One region of the Paenibacillus sp. P36 genome, then DNA from elsewhere that is predicted to be linked to it. Evidence: predicted binding sites of a transcription regulator. Region 1 holds the regulator's gene; the other holds the start of a gene.
What was found. The regulator LexA, encoded in region 1, represses DNA repair genes until DNA is damaged. The targets are predictions, from matches to a motif close to CGAACATATGTTCG.
Positions count from the first base shown of each region.

Region 2: the regulator LexA is predicted to act here: its motif matches at 3,384-3,397, upstream of recA (recombinase RecA).

Region 1 is NZ_AP038372.1:3,523,902-3,530,422, reverse strand. Features, by position in the region: gene metH (methionine synthase) at 1-36, opposite strand, end outside; gene ACKTT9_RS15700 (1,2-dihydroxy-3-keto-5-methylthiopentene dioxygenase) at 254-793, shown strand; gene ACKTT9_RS15695 (HAD family hydrolase) at 870-1,661, opposite strand; gene ACKTT9_RS15690 (DUF896 domain-containing protein) at 1,705-1,887, opposite strand; gene ACKTT9_RS15685 (LysM peptidoglycan-binding domain-containing protein) at 2,028-2,420, opposite strand; gene lexA (transcriptional repressor LexA) at 2,568-3,185, shown strand; gene ACKTT9_RS15675 (aminopeptidase) at 3,502-4,740, opposite strand; gene glnA (type I glutamate--ammonia ligase) at 4,838-6,178, opposite strand; gene ACKTT9_RS15665 (MerR family transcriptional regulator) at 6,217-6,521, opposite strand, start outside.
Region 2 is NZ_AP038372.1:5,002,177-5,008,697, forward strand. Features, by position in the region: gene rny (ribonuclease Y) at 1-1,113, opposite strand, end outside; gene ACKTT9_RS22445 (regulatory protein RecX) at 1,501-2,190, opposite strand; gene recA (recombinase RecA) at 2,271-3,314, opposite strand; gene ACKTT9_RS22455 (competence/damage-inducible protein A) at 3,487-4,737, opposite strand; gene pgsA (CDP-diacylglycerol--glycerol-3-phosphate 3-phosphatidyltransferase) at 4,779-5,366, opposite strand; gene rimO (30S ribosomal protein S12 methylthiotransferase RimO) at 5,363-6,521, opposite strand, start outside.

The DNA.
Region 1 (6,521 bases):
TTTCTTTAGCTGTTCTTGAATCGGTGGTTTAGACATGAAATGACTCCCTTTCAACTTATCCTGAAGCGATAAATAATAAATAATCGACAAATTATGTTAAGATTTAGTGTAACAGAATACGGCTTCTATGAAAAGATTTTGAATTATCATAAAAACCTATAGGATTTATCGGGTAAACTTATGATCATGCATCGACAGGGCACACCATTTCCACTATAATACAAGTATATTTACTAAGAAAGAGGGATGCTGCATGGCACAAATTAGAATTCGCAATACGAATGAACGAATCGAAGGCGAAGAGCAAGTCAAAGCCTTCTTGGATAGCCAAGAAGTTGTATATGAACATTGGGATGCGAACAAGCTTCCTGAAGCACTGCGCGAGAAATTCGTACTGAATGATGAAGAGAAAGCTCAAATCATCAGAGCGTATGAGCCGGAAATCCGTGATTTAGCGGCTAGACGCGGTTACGAAATCTGGGATGTTATCTCCCTTTCCGATGCTACACCGAATATCGAAGAACTGCTTAAGAAATTTGAGCAAGTTCATACACACACAGAAGATGAGATTCGCGCTATCGTTTCCGGTAAAGGGATCTTCATCATTAAATCCGAAGAACTCGGTTATTTCGATGTTGAACTTGAGCCAGGGGATGTCATCTCGGTTCCTGAGAACACAAACCACTTCTTCACACTGATGGATAATCGTCAAATCGTTGCCGTACGTCTATTCATTGAAAAAGATGGATGGGTCGCTTATAACGTGGAAGATCCAGCTTTCATCAAAGCCTAATACTTTTTCTTAGAAGAAAGCCCAACAGCGCAGGACACCTTGTCCAAACCACTGTTGGGCTTTTCGTTATGCTGTATTAAGCATTAGCGATAATCGGTAAAACTTCCTCTAAGCGCGATACCTCATTCGCAGGAACAATCTCATCTCCACTTTGTAGCCCATGATGATTAATCCAAATATTGCGCATACCTACACGTCCGGAACCGAGAATATCCGTCGTCAGTTTATCACCGATCATGATACCTTCATCCGCATGAATCCCTAGAAGTTCCAGCGCATGGTGGAAAATAGAAACATCCGGTTTACCCACTCCAAATTCCCCGGAAATGACAATATGATCGAAATAGGACGTAATGGCTGGCACGCCAGCTAATTTTTCTTTTTGAAGATCAGGTGATCCGTTTGTTAGGAGGAGCAACTTGTACTTACCCTTCAATGCGTCCAGCACACGGAAAGTTTCTTCATAAACATAGGGACGATTGCGGCGTTCAGCAGGAAAAAGCTCGCCCAGCTTGTACCCCAGCTCTGCATCTTCTACGCCTAACGCGCGAAGCCCGCGAGTCCACGCTTCAGTGCGATAACCTGGTGCTAATGCTTCCAACTTGCGAAAATTCTCATTTTCACCTTGTGTGAAATTAGCCCAAAGCCCTTCAAATGGATTAATTCCAATCATTTTGGTGAATGGAAAAGGTTCATAGGATTCGTATAAAGCACGGGCTTCTTTACGAACAGCGGCTTCCAATTCTTCCGGATTCACTGCCGCGTGTTTCGCTGCTTCCACGCAAGTTGCTTCAAAAGCTTCCTGTACACTGCGGTCATCCCACAAGAGCGTATCATCTAAATCAAAAAGTACAGCCTTCAACGTCATCATTCATTTCCCCTTTGAATGTTGTTTCTATGTGAAAAAGCAACTACTCTTCGTCCGTAAACTTGATGGAATCAAGTTGAACTTTAAGATTGCCTCGGAAAGCCTCAATATATTTTTTTCTCAATTCATTTCGTTCATCGATTTCCGCATCCGATAAGCCAACGGTTTTCGCTTTACGAGCAAGCTCATTAATGCGTTCGATGGTTTTTTCCATACTGTCACTCATAGTGATCCTCCAGTTCAAAAATTCAATATGACTATTACTTTGCCATCCCTCTAGTGGAATGTCAAGAAAACAACAAAAAGAGACATAGGAATAATTCCTAGCCTCTATTCGTCTATTTCCATTCCATAGGAAAGTACTGATTAAGGGAGCAATAAAACCTGTCCTTCTTTCAAGGAGCTCGTAGTTAAATGATTTTTCGTCTTAATCTCATCTATATAGGAACGAATGTTCTCTCTATCTTTCTTATGAGCAGTCGCAATGCCCCAGAGCGTGTCCCCCTCTTGAATGACAACTTGCTCCTGGACAACTTTCTTAGTTTCAGCGTTATTTAATACACTGCTCGTCGGTGAAGACGCCGCCGCATATGCTTGTACCATGGCACCGAATGAGAACACAGTCCCCAGAATTAATGCAATAAAAAGAAATCGAATGATTGTTTTCGTATTACGTGATTTGGTTGCAATCCCTTTGGACGCGGCAGTTGATCTATGAGGTGTGCGTGAATTGGTCGTGTGTGAGTAGGCCATATACATGAATAATCATCCCCCAAACATTTGTTCTGTTTTTAGAATAACACGAACACATGTTTGAGTCAACGATTTATTCGAACTTATGTTTGTACGAACTCGGGTTCTATGTTATACTTTGGGTAATGATTCCCAGTATTGGAGTGATAACTATTGAGTAAGATTTCGCAGCGTCAACAAGCTATTTTAGAATACATTAAGAACGAAGTGAAAGATAAGGGTTACCCGCCTTCCGTACGCGAAATCGGCGAGGCTGTCGGACTAGCCTCCAGTTCAACCGTACACGGTCATTTGGAGCGTCTTGAGAAGAAAGGTTTGATTCGTCGTGATCCAACCAAACCTCGCGCTATCGAGATTCTTGGCTTAGACGGTGCCGAAACTCATTTCGCTGTTTCCGTTGCACGTGTTCCGCTCGTAGGTAAAGTTACCGCCGGGGTACCGATTACGGCGACAGAGAACATCGAAGACTACTTCCCTCTTCCAGTCAGCATGGTCGGAGATAACAATGTGTTTATGCTTAGCGTCATGGGAGACAGTATGATCGAAGCCGGCATACATAACGGTGATTATGTCATCGTCAAGCAGCAGCAAACAGCGAACAACGGTGACATCGTTGTCGCGATGACGGAAGACGATGAAGCGACGGTCAAGCGTTTTTACAAAGAGAAGGATCATATCCGCCTTCAACCGGAAAACTCTGCTTTGAAACCCATTCTACTGAAGAATGTTACGATTCTAGGCCGAGTCATCGGATTATTCCGCGATATGTAAGACTAAGAAGGACCGTCAGGTGAATCAGCCTGACGGTCCTTTTTAGGTGCGAGCGAATCCAGCTAAGGGTCTACGAAACAGGATAAGGGAACTGTAATACTCTATTTGGAGAAATATAGCCATTTTAATCTCGTAGAGGAACTACAGGTCTTTATTTGACGTCCAACAATCATTCTACCAGTGAAATCAACAAAATAGCGAACTTCAGTTCCCCTCACTAGTGGATAATGTGCTTTTTCTCGCAAATAAGGGACTATAGTTCCTCCTATAAAGACAGAAAACCGAAGGACAATTCGTCCCTCGGTTTTCTTACTAATCAAAATGCTAACGCCCAATTCCCCTGACGGAAAATAGGTTCCAAACTGCCATCCTGAAGCACACCGCCAATCTCAAGATCAGCCGTCCCGATCATGAAATCCACGTGGATCAGACTTGTGTTCCCGCCTCTTACTTTCAGCTCCTCGTTGGATAAAGAAGCCCCATCCTTCATATTGATTGGATAGCAGCTACCCAAAGCAAGATGGCAAGAGGCATTTTCATCAATGCCTGTATTGTAAAAAATCCGTTTTAGATTGGATATCGGCGAATCATAGGGAACAAGCGCGACTTCGCCTAAATAACGAGCGCCTTCGTCCATCTCCAATAACCTGGTCAAATGCTCATGGCCGACCTCTGCCTTATAATCTACGACCTTCCCGTCTTCGAACCTGAACGAAAACTTGTCAACCAATGCGCCATTCACATTCAGCGGCATGGTACTTGTTACCGTCCCATTAACGCCTGTCCGTTTGGGCATCGTAAATACTTCTTCCGTCGGCATATTCGCAACAAAGCGAATCCCTCTTGCGTTCGCTTTATCCCCGCCAAGCCAAATGTGGCCATCTGGCAGCTCTACGCGCAAATCAGTCCCTGCAGCCCGATATTGCAGCGCTGCATATTGCTTATCGTTTAGTACCTTGCGAACGCGTTTCAACTGCTCAATATGTGCACGCCATGCGCTAACCGGATCAATTTCATACACTCGATTAAAACGGAAAATAGCATCCCACATCGCATCCAACCGCTCTTCTTCAGGAAGATCCGCATACACTTTGGATGCCCAAGCAGCAGTTGGAGCTTTAATCAAGCACCAGCTGAACGTGCTCGTTCTTACATATTTTTGATACTTAGAACGTGCTGTTGCCATCGCCTTTGAAGCTCTGGAAATCATGCCAGGGTCAATACCGGCGTACAAATCTGGATCTGGCACCTTAATATTCAGAAGTGCGCCGCCATTTTCAACAAAACGCTCCAACATATCCGTGTACCACACTGGGTAGTAGTCGAGTGCATCATCATGAGCCGTCTCTAAGCGCGCACGCGTCAGGAAATCATCCTGCCAATTCACCTGCACATAGTTCGCACCAGCCTCATAAGCTTTCTTAACAATTAGGCGCGTCAAGTCCACGCATTCCATCGGTGACTCGATCATTAGGTCTTGACCTTTGGTCAAATTAACGCCAATTTTTACCACTAGTTCCGCATATTTCTCTAAGTTGACTAAAAAATTATCCATGAGTACCTGCTCCTTCGCATGAAAAAGCCCATCAGTTCAGGATTTACCTGAATCATGACGGGCTATCTTATCTAATTTTCAAACATTGCTGATGATCCTAGTATAGGGACAGATATTGATCTCTTTCCCATTGGTGAACCTGGGTGCGGTACATATCCCATTCAATTTCTTTGAGCTCATAGAAATGTGCTAAAGCATGTTCGCCAAGCGTATCACAGATCACATCATCGCGCAGCAGCTCGTCCAAAGCTTGTTTCAAGTTGAGTGGCAAGCTTGGGATGCCTTGGCTTTCTCTCTCTTCTTCCGTCATCACATAAATGTTGCGATCCGTTGGAGGAGGCAGCTGCATTTTGTTTTTGATGCCGTCCAGACCAGCTGCAAGCATAACAGCAAGCGCCAAGTATGGGTTCGCCGCTGGATCCGGATTACGAACTTCAACGCGCGTGCTTAAGCCGCGGGAAGCCGGGATACGAATCATCGGACTGCGGTTGCTCGCAGACCATGCAACGTAACAAGGTGCTTCGTAGCCAGGCACGAGACGTTTATAGGAGTTAACAGTCGGATTCGTAATGGCTGCAAAGGAACGGGCATGGCGAAGTACACCTGCCATATAATGTCTTGCAACATTACTTAAACCTAACTTGTCGGACTCATCGTAAAATGCGTTGGTTTCACCTTTGAATAAAGATTGGTGACAGTGCATACCAGAACCGTTCATGCCGAATAATGGCTTAGGCATAAAGGAAGCATGCAGACCATGCTGTCTGGCAACCGTTTTAACAACGAGTTTAAACGTTTGAATTTGATCAGCCGCTTTAATTGCATCCGCATATTTAAAGTCGATTTCGTGCTGACCAGGAGCTACTTCATGGTGAGATGCTTCAATCTCAAAGCCCATTTCTTCCAGCGTTAGCACGATATCGCGACGGCAGTTTTCACCAAGATCCATCGGAGCCAAATCAAAGTATCCACCTTGATCATTAAGTTCAGTCGTCGGATTGCCTTTTTCATCGGTTTTGAACAAGAAAAACTCCGGTTCAGGACCAACATTCATCGCTGTGTAGCCAAGTTCTTCGGCTTGCTTCAGTGCTGTTTTCAAGATAGCGCGAGGATCGCCAGGGAATGGACGGCCATCCGGCAAGTAGATATCGCAGATCAAGCGAGCCACTTTGCTTTCCGTTACCCAAGGGAAGATTACCCAAGTATCCAAATCCGGGTACAGGTACATATCTGATTCTTCAATCCGCACATAACCTTCGATGGAAGAGCCGTCAAACATCATTTTGTTATCTAACGCTTTTTCAAGCTGGCTGAAAGGAATCTCAACGTTTTTGATACTTCCCATCAAGTCCGTAAACTGCAAGCGAATGAAGCGAACATTTTGTTCTTTAGCAATGCGCAAAATATCTTCTTTGGTATAGTTGTTGTTGTAAGTCACGTTCATTCTCCTCTCATTTTACAAGCGCTTACGGAGTGTTATTTATAAAACCGGGAAAGCTGACCTTGGATAAGGGAAACCTGATCCGGACGCTTGCCCCCGCCTATCAACTGCTGTTTAAGCATTTTGTGCAGTTGGGAGTCGGTTAGTTCCTTACGCTTAACTTCCGTATGCTCGTTCAAAATCGTAGCATCTTCCGAATCTTTATCGACTGGGATGAGCACCTGCTTGATCCCTGCGATGTTCACGCCTTTTTCAATCAAATCTTTAATTTCAAGTAGTCGTTCAACATCATTAAAGGAGTAGAGTCGTTGATTGCCGCCAGTTCTGGCTGGAATAATAA
Region 2 (6,521 bases), 1.5 Mb from region 1:
TTCAACCTCGTGGTCAAGCGCCTTACCGATGTCATGAAGCAGCCCGGCACGTTTCGCCAAAGTTACGTCTACCCCGAGCTCCCCGGCCATCAGACCAGCCAGATAAGCTACCTCCATGGAATGCTTCAATACGTTCTGACCATAACTTGTTCTAAATTTCAGTCGACCCAAAATCTTGATCAAGTCAGGATGCAATCCGTGAACTCCAACTTCAAACGTGGCTTGCTCCCCATATTCGCGGATGCGTTCATCCACTTCTTTACGGGATTTCTCAACCATCTCTTCAATACGTGCTGGATGAATACGTCCATCGGCAACAAGTTTCTCTAGGGATGTACGAGCAATTTCGCGACGAATTGGATCAAATCCAGATAAAATAACTGCTTCTGGCGTGTCATCAATAATAAGGTCAATACCCGTTAATGTTTCCAGTGCACGGATATTACGTCCCTCACGACCGATAATCCGGCCTTTCATTTCTTCATTTGGCAATGAAACAACTGAAACTGTCGTTTCAGCAACATGATCTGCGGCACAACGTTGAATGGCGAGCGTGATGATCTCACGGGCTTTCTTATCGCCGTCTTCTTTGGCCTGTTGTTCGATTTCTTTAATAAGCTGTGCGGTCTCGTGTCGTACTTCCTGCTCCACATTGGTAAGAATAATGCTTTTCGCTTCTTCCATTGTAAGTCCTGAGATACGCTCTAACTCCGAAACCTGGCTTTTATAAAGCTGATCAATTTGATTTTGGGTATCCTCGATCCGCTTCTCTTTGTTGGCAACTTGCTCTTCTTTACGCTCGAGAGATTCTAATTTTTTATCCAGCGATTCCTCTTTTTGCAACAATCGTCTTTCTTGTCGTTGAATTTCATTCCGACGCTCACGAATGTCTTTTTCAGCTTCGGACCTAAGTTTATGCACTTCGTCCTTTGCTTCCAGAACCGTTTCTTTTTTCAGTGCTTCTGCTTCTTTCTTAGCAGCTTCTCTAATCTGCTCAGCGGCTGTTTCAGCACTGGAAATTTTCGCTTCTGCAAGAGATTTACGGATAAAATAACCAATCCCTAAGCATGCAGCTCCAACAATGAGAATGATCGCGATCCAGATGACAGTCATCTTGTTCACCTCCTCGTTGGTTTCTCCAAGGTGTTAGCCTGGGATTCCGTTCGGTTTTTTAATCCGATTTTTAATTGTTTAACTAGTCATACATACCCTAAAGTAAAAAGAGTATGGCTTTTAAATGAATGCGCACTGTGCGTAAGAGGCACTATAGTGCTAATAATCCATAATCAACAGAGTAAAAATTGGCGGTTTTTACATCTGTCCCCTCAAAATCAATGAAATAAGTATGATTTTGAATACATTATGAAAATATACACTGTTATTTTATCTTTTGTCGAAGAAGCTTGTCAAGCGATAGTCCATGAGAAGATCATCATGCCCAACTGCGTCCCCTTTTATTCATTCATATTGTTAAGTAATTTCAGTTATTATTTTACAACATTAATCATCGAAGGAATCATCATGGATTTCGAAATCATCTTCACTCGGCTCGCTGCTCAATTGCCCAAGTACCTTCGTCACAACGGCACCCGTGTACCCTCTGCGCATTAGAAAAGCTGCCGTCTTTCTCTTCTTATCAAAAACCTCGCCAGAGGTTTGCTTCCATTTCGTTTGAGCAAGTTTCATGGCTCCAGCTATTTCATCTTCTTGATTGATGTTCTCCATTGCATGTTTAACCAACTCTTTATCGATGCCTTTTTGTTGCAGCTCTTGACGAACGAGGTTACGGCCTTTCTTTTGAGAAATAATCCGGCTGTCCGTCCACATTTTAGCAAACTCTTCATCATTCAGATAATTTTGCGAAGCTAACTTCTCAATCACCCATTCGATAATAGGTGGTTCATAACCTGATTCTTTGAGCTTGCGTTTCAACTCGCTCGATGAGTGCGGTCTCCGGCCAATCGCTCGCAAAGCTTTCATGTACGAATTATTCCGTTCTTCATCTTGAATAATTCTCTCAATATCTTGGAGATCTACGCTCTCTCCTTTGACTAGTCGATGCTTAATCAAAATGTCTTCGTGAACGGAAAACGCATACTCTTCATTCAAAAATATGTTATAGCGGTGCTTCCCCCGCTTCTGTTTCTCCACTAATGTGATGATAGACATCTGCTGATCTTCCTGCTCCAAGCTTTCTAGCCCCTTTCATGCACGAAAGCACCCTAACCTAAGGTTTAAGGTGCTTTCACGGTATGATATATAATCGAATCTTACTCGAAAGCCGCTTCTAACTCATCGTCTTCCTCGTCCACATTTGGTCCGACAGCAACAATCAAATTGCTGTTTTCACGGATTTTTTGCTCGATCGTTTCGGCAATTGCTTTGTTATCTTTCAAGAATTGCTTAGCATTTTCACGACCTTGGCCTAAACGTTCGCCCTCATAGGAATACCAAGCTCCGCTTTTATTCACGATATCCATCTCAGTTGCGATATCAATGATACTGCCTTCACGTGAGATTCCTTCACCGTACATAATATCTACTTCCGCTTGTTTGAACGGAGGAGCTACTTTATTCTTAACGACCTTAATCCTCGTGCGGTTACCGACCATATCGTTACCTTGCTTGATGGTTTCTATGCGACGAACATCCAGTCGAACGGAGGAGTAGAACTTCAGTGCACGGCCACCAGGCGTTGTCTCCGGGTTTCCAAACATAACGCCGACCTTCTCACGCAACTGGTTAATGAAAATCGCAATAACCTTGGATTTGTTAATTGCACCAGATAGCTTACGAAGTGCTTGAGACATCAGACGTGCTTGCAGACCCACGTGAGAGTCTCCCATTTCGCCTTCGATCTCTGCTTTAGGTACTAGTGCCGCTACAGAGTCGATAACGATAATATCTACCGCGCCGCTTCTTACAAGCGCTTCTGCGATCTCTAGAGCTTGCTCACCGGTATCAGGTTGAGAGAGCAACAGCTCATCTATGTTAATGCCGAGCTTACTTGCATAAGAAGGATCCAACGCGTGCTCTGCATCGATAAATGCAGCTTGTCCGCCAACCTTCTGGACTTCAGCGATCGCATGTAAAGCTACTGTTGTTTTACCTGAGGATTCAGGTCCGTATACTTCAATAATTCTTCCGCGTGGGAATCCACCTATTCCTAGTGCAATATCAAGGGCTAACGCTCCGCTTGAAATCGTCTCAACTTGCATATGCGTTGATTCTCCAAGCTTCATGATGGAGCCTTTACCGAACTGTTTCTCAATTTGTCGTAATGCATTATCAAGTGCTGCGCGACGGTCTGTCAAAACACTCACTTCCTTCTATCATTATAGGTATATGATAACTTGTTTCGGGGTGTTTGCCAAGTACTTTTTCGAACATACATTCGTTTTTTTTCGCGAACAAACAAAAAACCGCAACAAAGTTATCGCTTTGTTACGGTTCTTCCGTTAACACTTCTTTGATTATATGCGAACTCTAGCTATCTTTCAACTGTTTCCAAAGGTGGTAGAGCGCGCTCTTCGCGGATCTATGCTTAATCGATTCCCGGTTGCCGGAAAGCTGCAGCGTAATGACTTGTGTCTCCGCGTTCTTCTGCGCAAATCCAATATATACAAGTCCGACAGGCTTGCCTTCAGACGAGCCAGGACCGGCTACACCGGTTACGGAAATGCCAAAGTCACTTCCCGTTGTCGTGAGCAAACTCTCTGCTAAGATAACCGCTGTTTCGCTGCTGACAGCACCCGGCGCACCCTCGCCTTCCAACACCTCCATAGGAACACCGAGAAGCTTATGTTTTAGCGCATTGGAATAACAGATAATCCCCCCCAGGAAAGAGCTCGAGCTCCCGGGTATTGAAGTTATTAAATCACTGAGCAAACCGCCTGTGCAGCTCTCAGCAACTGCAAGCGACAGCTTGCGTTCATCCAGCATTTTCAAAACCATCGTTTCAATCGGTACGTCTTGATCCGCGTAAATGTGCTGGCCTAAACGGCTTCTAATCTCTTGTTCTGTCGCAAACAGTTTGCGTTCGCCCTCTTCCGCCGTTTGCGCGCGGGTCGTCAGACGAATCGTCACTTCGCCTTCTTTGGCATATGGAGCGATGGTTGGGTCCGATTGTGCTTGAATCAAATCAATTAATTGATGCTCTAAATTAGACTCACCGATGCCGGCAAATTTGAGCATTTTGGAATAAAGCGGAACTTCATCATGCATAACCGCACGCAGCCAAGGAATCGCATAGTTGGTAAACATGGGTTTCATTTCTTTAGGCGGTCCAGGTAGAAGAATGAAATGAGTTCCTTCAAACGTGAAGGCAACACCTACGGCCAGTCCTGTTTCGTTATGTAATGGATCACTGCCCTCAAGCATTAACGCTTGGCGCCTGTTGCTTTCTACCATATGTATCCCGCGTGATTGAAACATCTGGGTGATTGCATTCATCGATGGCTCATGAATGATTAACTGACGGCCTACGTAAGCCGCTAGGACATCTTTTGTGAGGTCATCCTGCGTAGGACCCAAACCACCTGTGCAGATGACCACATCGGCTCTGGAGGCGGCTAATGTGAGGCTTTCCAGCAATCTCTGCTCATTATCGCCCACTACGGTCTGGAAATATATGTCCACACCAATTGCGGCGCACTCCCTGGAAAGAAATTGAGCGTTCGTATTAACAATTTGGCCAAGCAAGAGCTCTGTTCCAACGGCAACGATTTCTGCTTTCATCCCAGCATCCTCCTAGAATAGAAAAAAACCAATAGGAAGCCCTATTGTGTCTTTTCTGAAAAGTCTATGACATGTTTATTTTTCACAAAATACTCGATACCTGAGTAGACCGTAATGATGGCCGCTGCCCAACTTGCTATGACATCAAAAGGGAAATCCACAAACGTAAACGGAAAATTATTGATAAGTAGCGCTATGATGGCTGTAATCTGAGCTGCAGTCTTTGCTTTTCCCCACTTACTAGCCGCCATCACTGTGCCTTCCAGCAGAGCAATTTGACGAAGACCTGTTACAGCCCATTCTCTACTGATAATGACAATGACGATCCAAGCATCTACTTTACCCATTTCCACTAGTGAAACGAGCACAGCCGTAACAAGCAGCTTATCCGCCAAGGGATCAAGCAGCTTGCCTAAATTGGTTACTAAATTGCGTTTTCTGGCAATATAACCATCTAAACTATCTGTGCTCGCTGCAATAATGAAAATAGTAGCAGCAATAATTTGATTATACGTAATGCTAAATTCCTCAATCCGTATATGAGGGAATTTTACCTTAATCAACAAAAAAAACATGATGATCGGTACTAGTAAAATCCTCGCCACGGTGATGCGGTTGGCCAGGTTCATGCAATTACCTCCCCAGATAAGTCAAACTCATAAGAGTGGGTAATACGAACTTTGGCAAGTTCACCGATTGTCAGTTTACCATTCGAAACGAATACTTCCCCATCGATCTCGGGAGCATCAAATTGAGAACGTCCAATATACACATCGCTTCTGCCATCGTACCGCTCAATCAGTACATCAATTTCTTGACCGATACGGCGTCCGCCGCGGATATTCGAAATTTCTCTTTGGATTTCCATGATTGCATTCGCACGATACTCTTTCACATCATCAGGCACTTGATTCGGCAAACGTGCCGCCGGCGTATCATCTTCTTTGGAATAGGCAAAAACACCAAGGCGGTCGAACTGTACATCACGAACAAATTGTTTCAAGTTCTCGAAATCTTCTTCCGTTTCTCCCGGGAACCCTACAATAAGAGAAGTCCGAAGTGCAACATCCGGGATCGATTCGCGAATTTTGCGAACCAGTTCACGGGTATCCTTTTGACGGCCAGGTCTACGCATACGTTTAAGAATGGAATCTTCGCTGTGTTGAAGCGGCATATCGATGTATTTACACACTTTCGGGTTTGTCGCCATCACTTCAATTAATTCATCACTAAAGAAACCAGGATATGCATAGTGCAGACGTACCCACTCAATGCCTTCTACCTCGCTCACTTTATTCAGAAGAGTAGGCAGCATAAAGCTATCATACAAATCTGTCCCGTAGTTCGTAGAATCCTGTGCAATTAAGCTAATTTCTTTCACGCCTTGGGAAGCCAAGTTAGCTACTTCCGCAACAATGGACTCCATGCTTCTGCTCTTGAAGTTTCCGCGCATGATCGGGATACTACAGAATGTGCACGCATTATCGCAGCCTTCGGCGATTTTTACATACGCTGTATATCTAGGCGTTGTAACAAGCCTCGGCAGGTCCGCATCATAGTTAAATACCGGATTCCCAACAAGAATCGGTCTTTTCCCGCGCAGAGCCTCATCAACGATATCATTGATTTTGTCAAAATCTCCCGTTCCCACGATTCCGTCAATCTCCGGCATTTCATCGAGCAGCTGCTTTTTGTAACGCTGGGTTAAGCAACCTGAAACGATAAGCGCCTTAAGATTCGCTGTTTCTTTGAGTTCTGCCATATCCAAAATTGTATTTACGGAT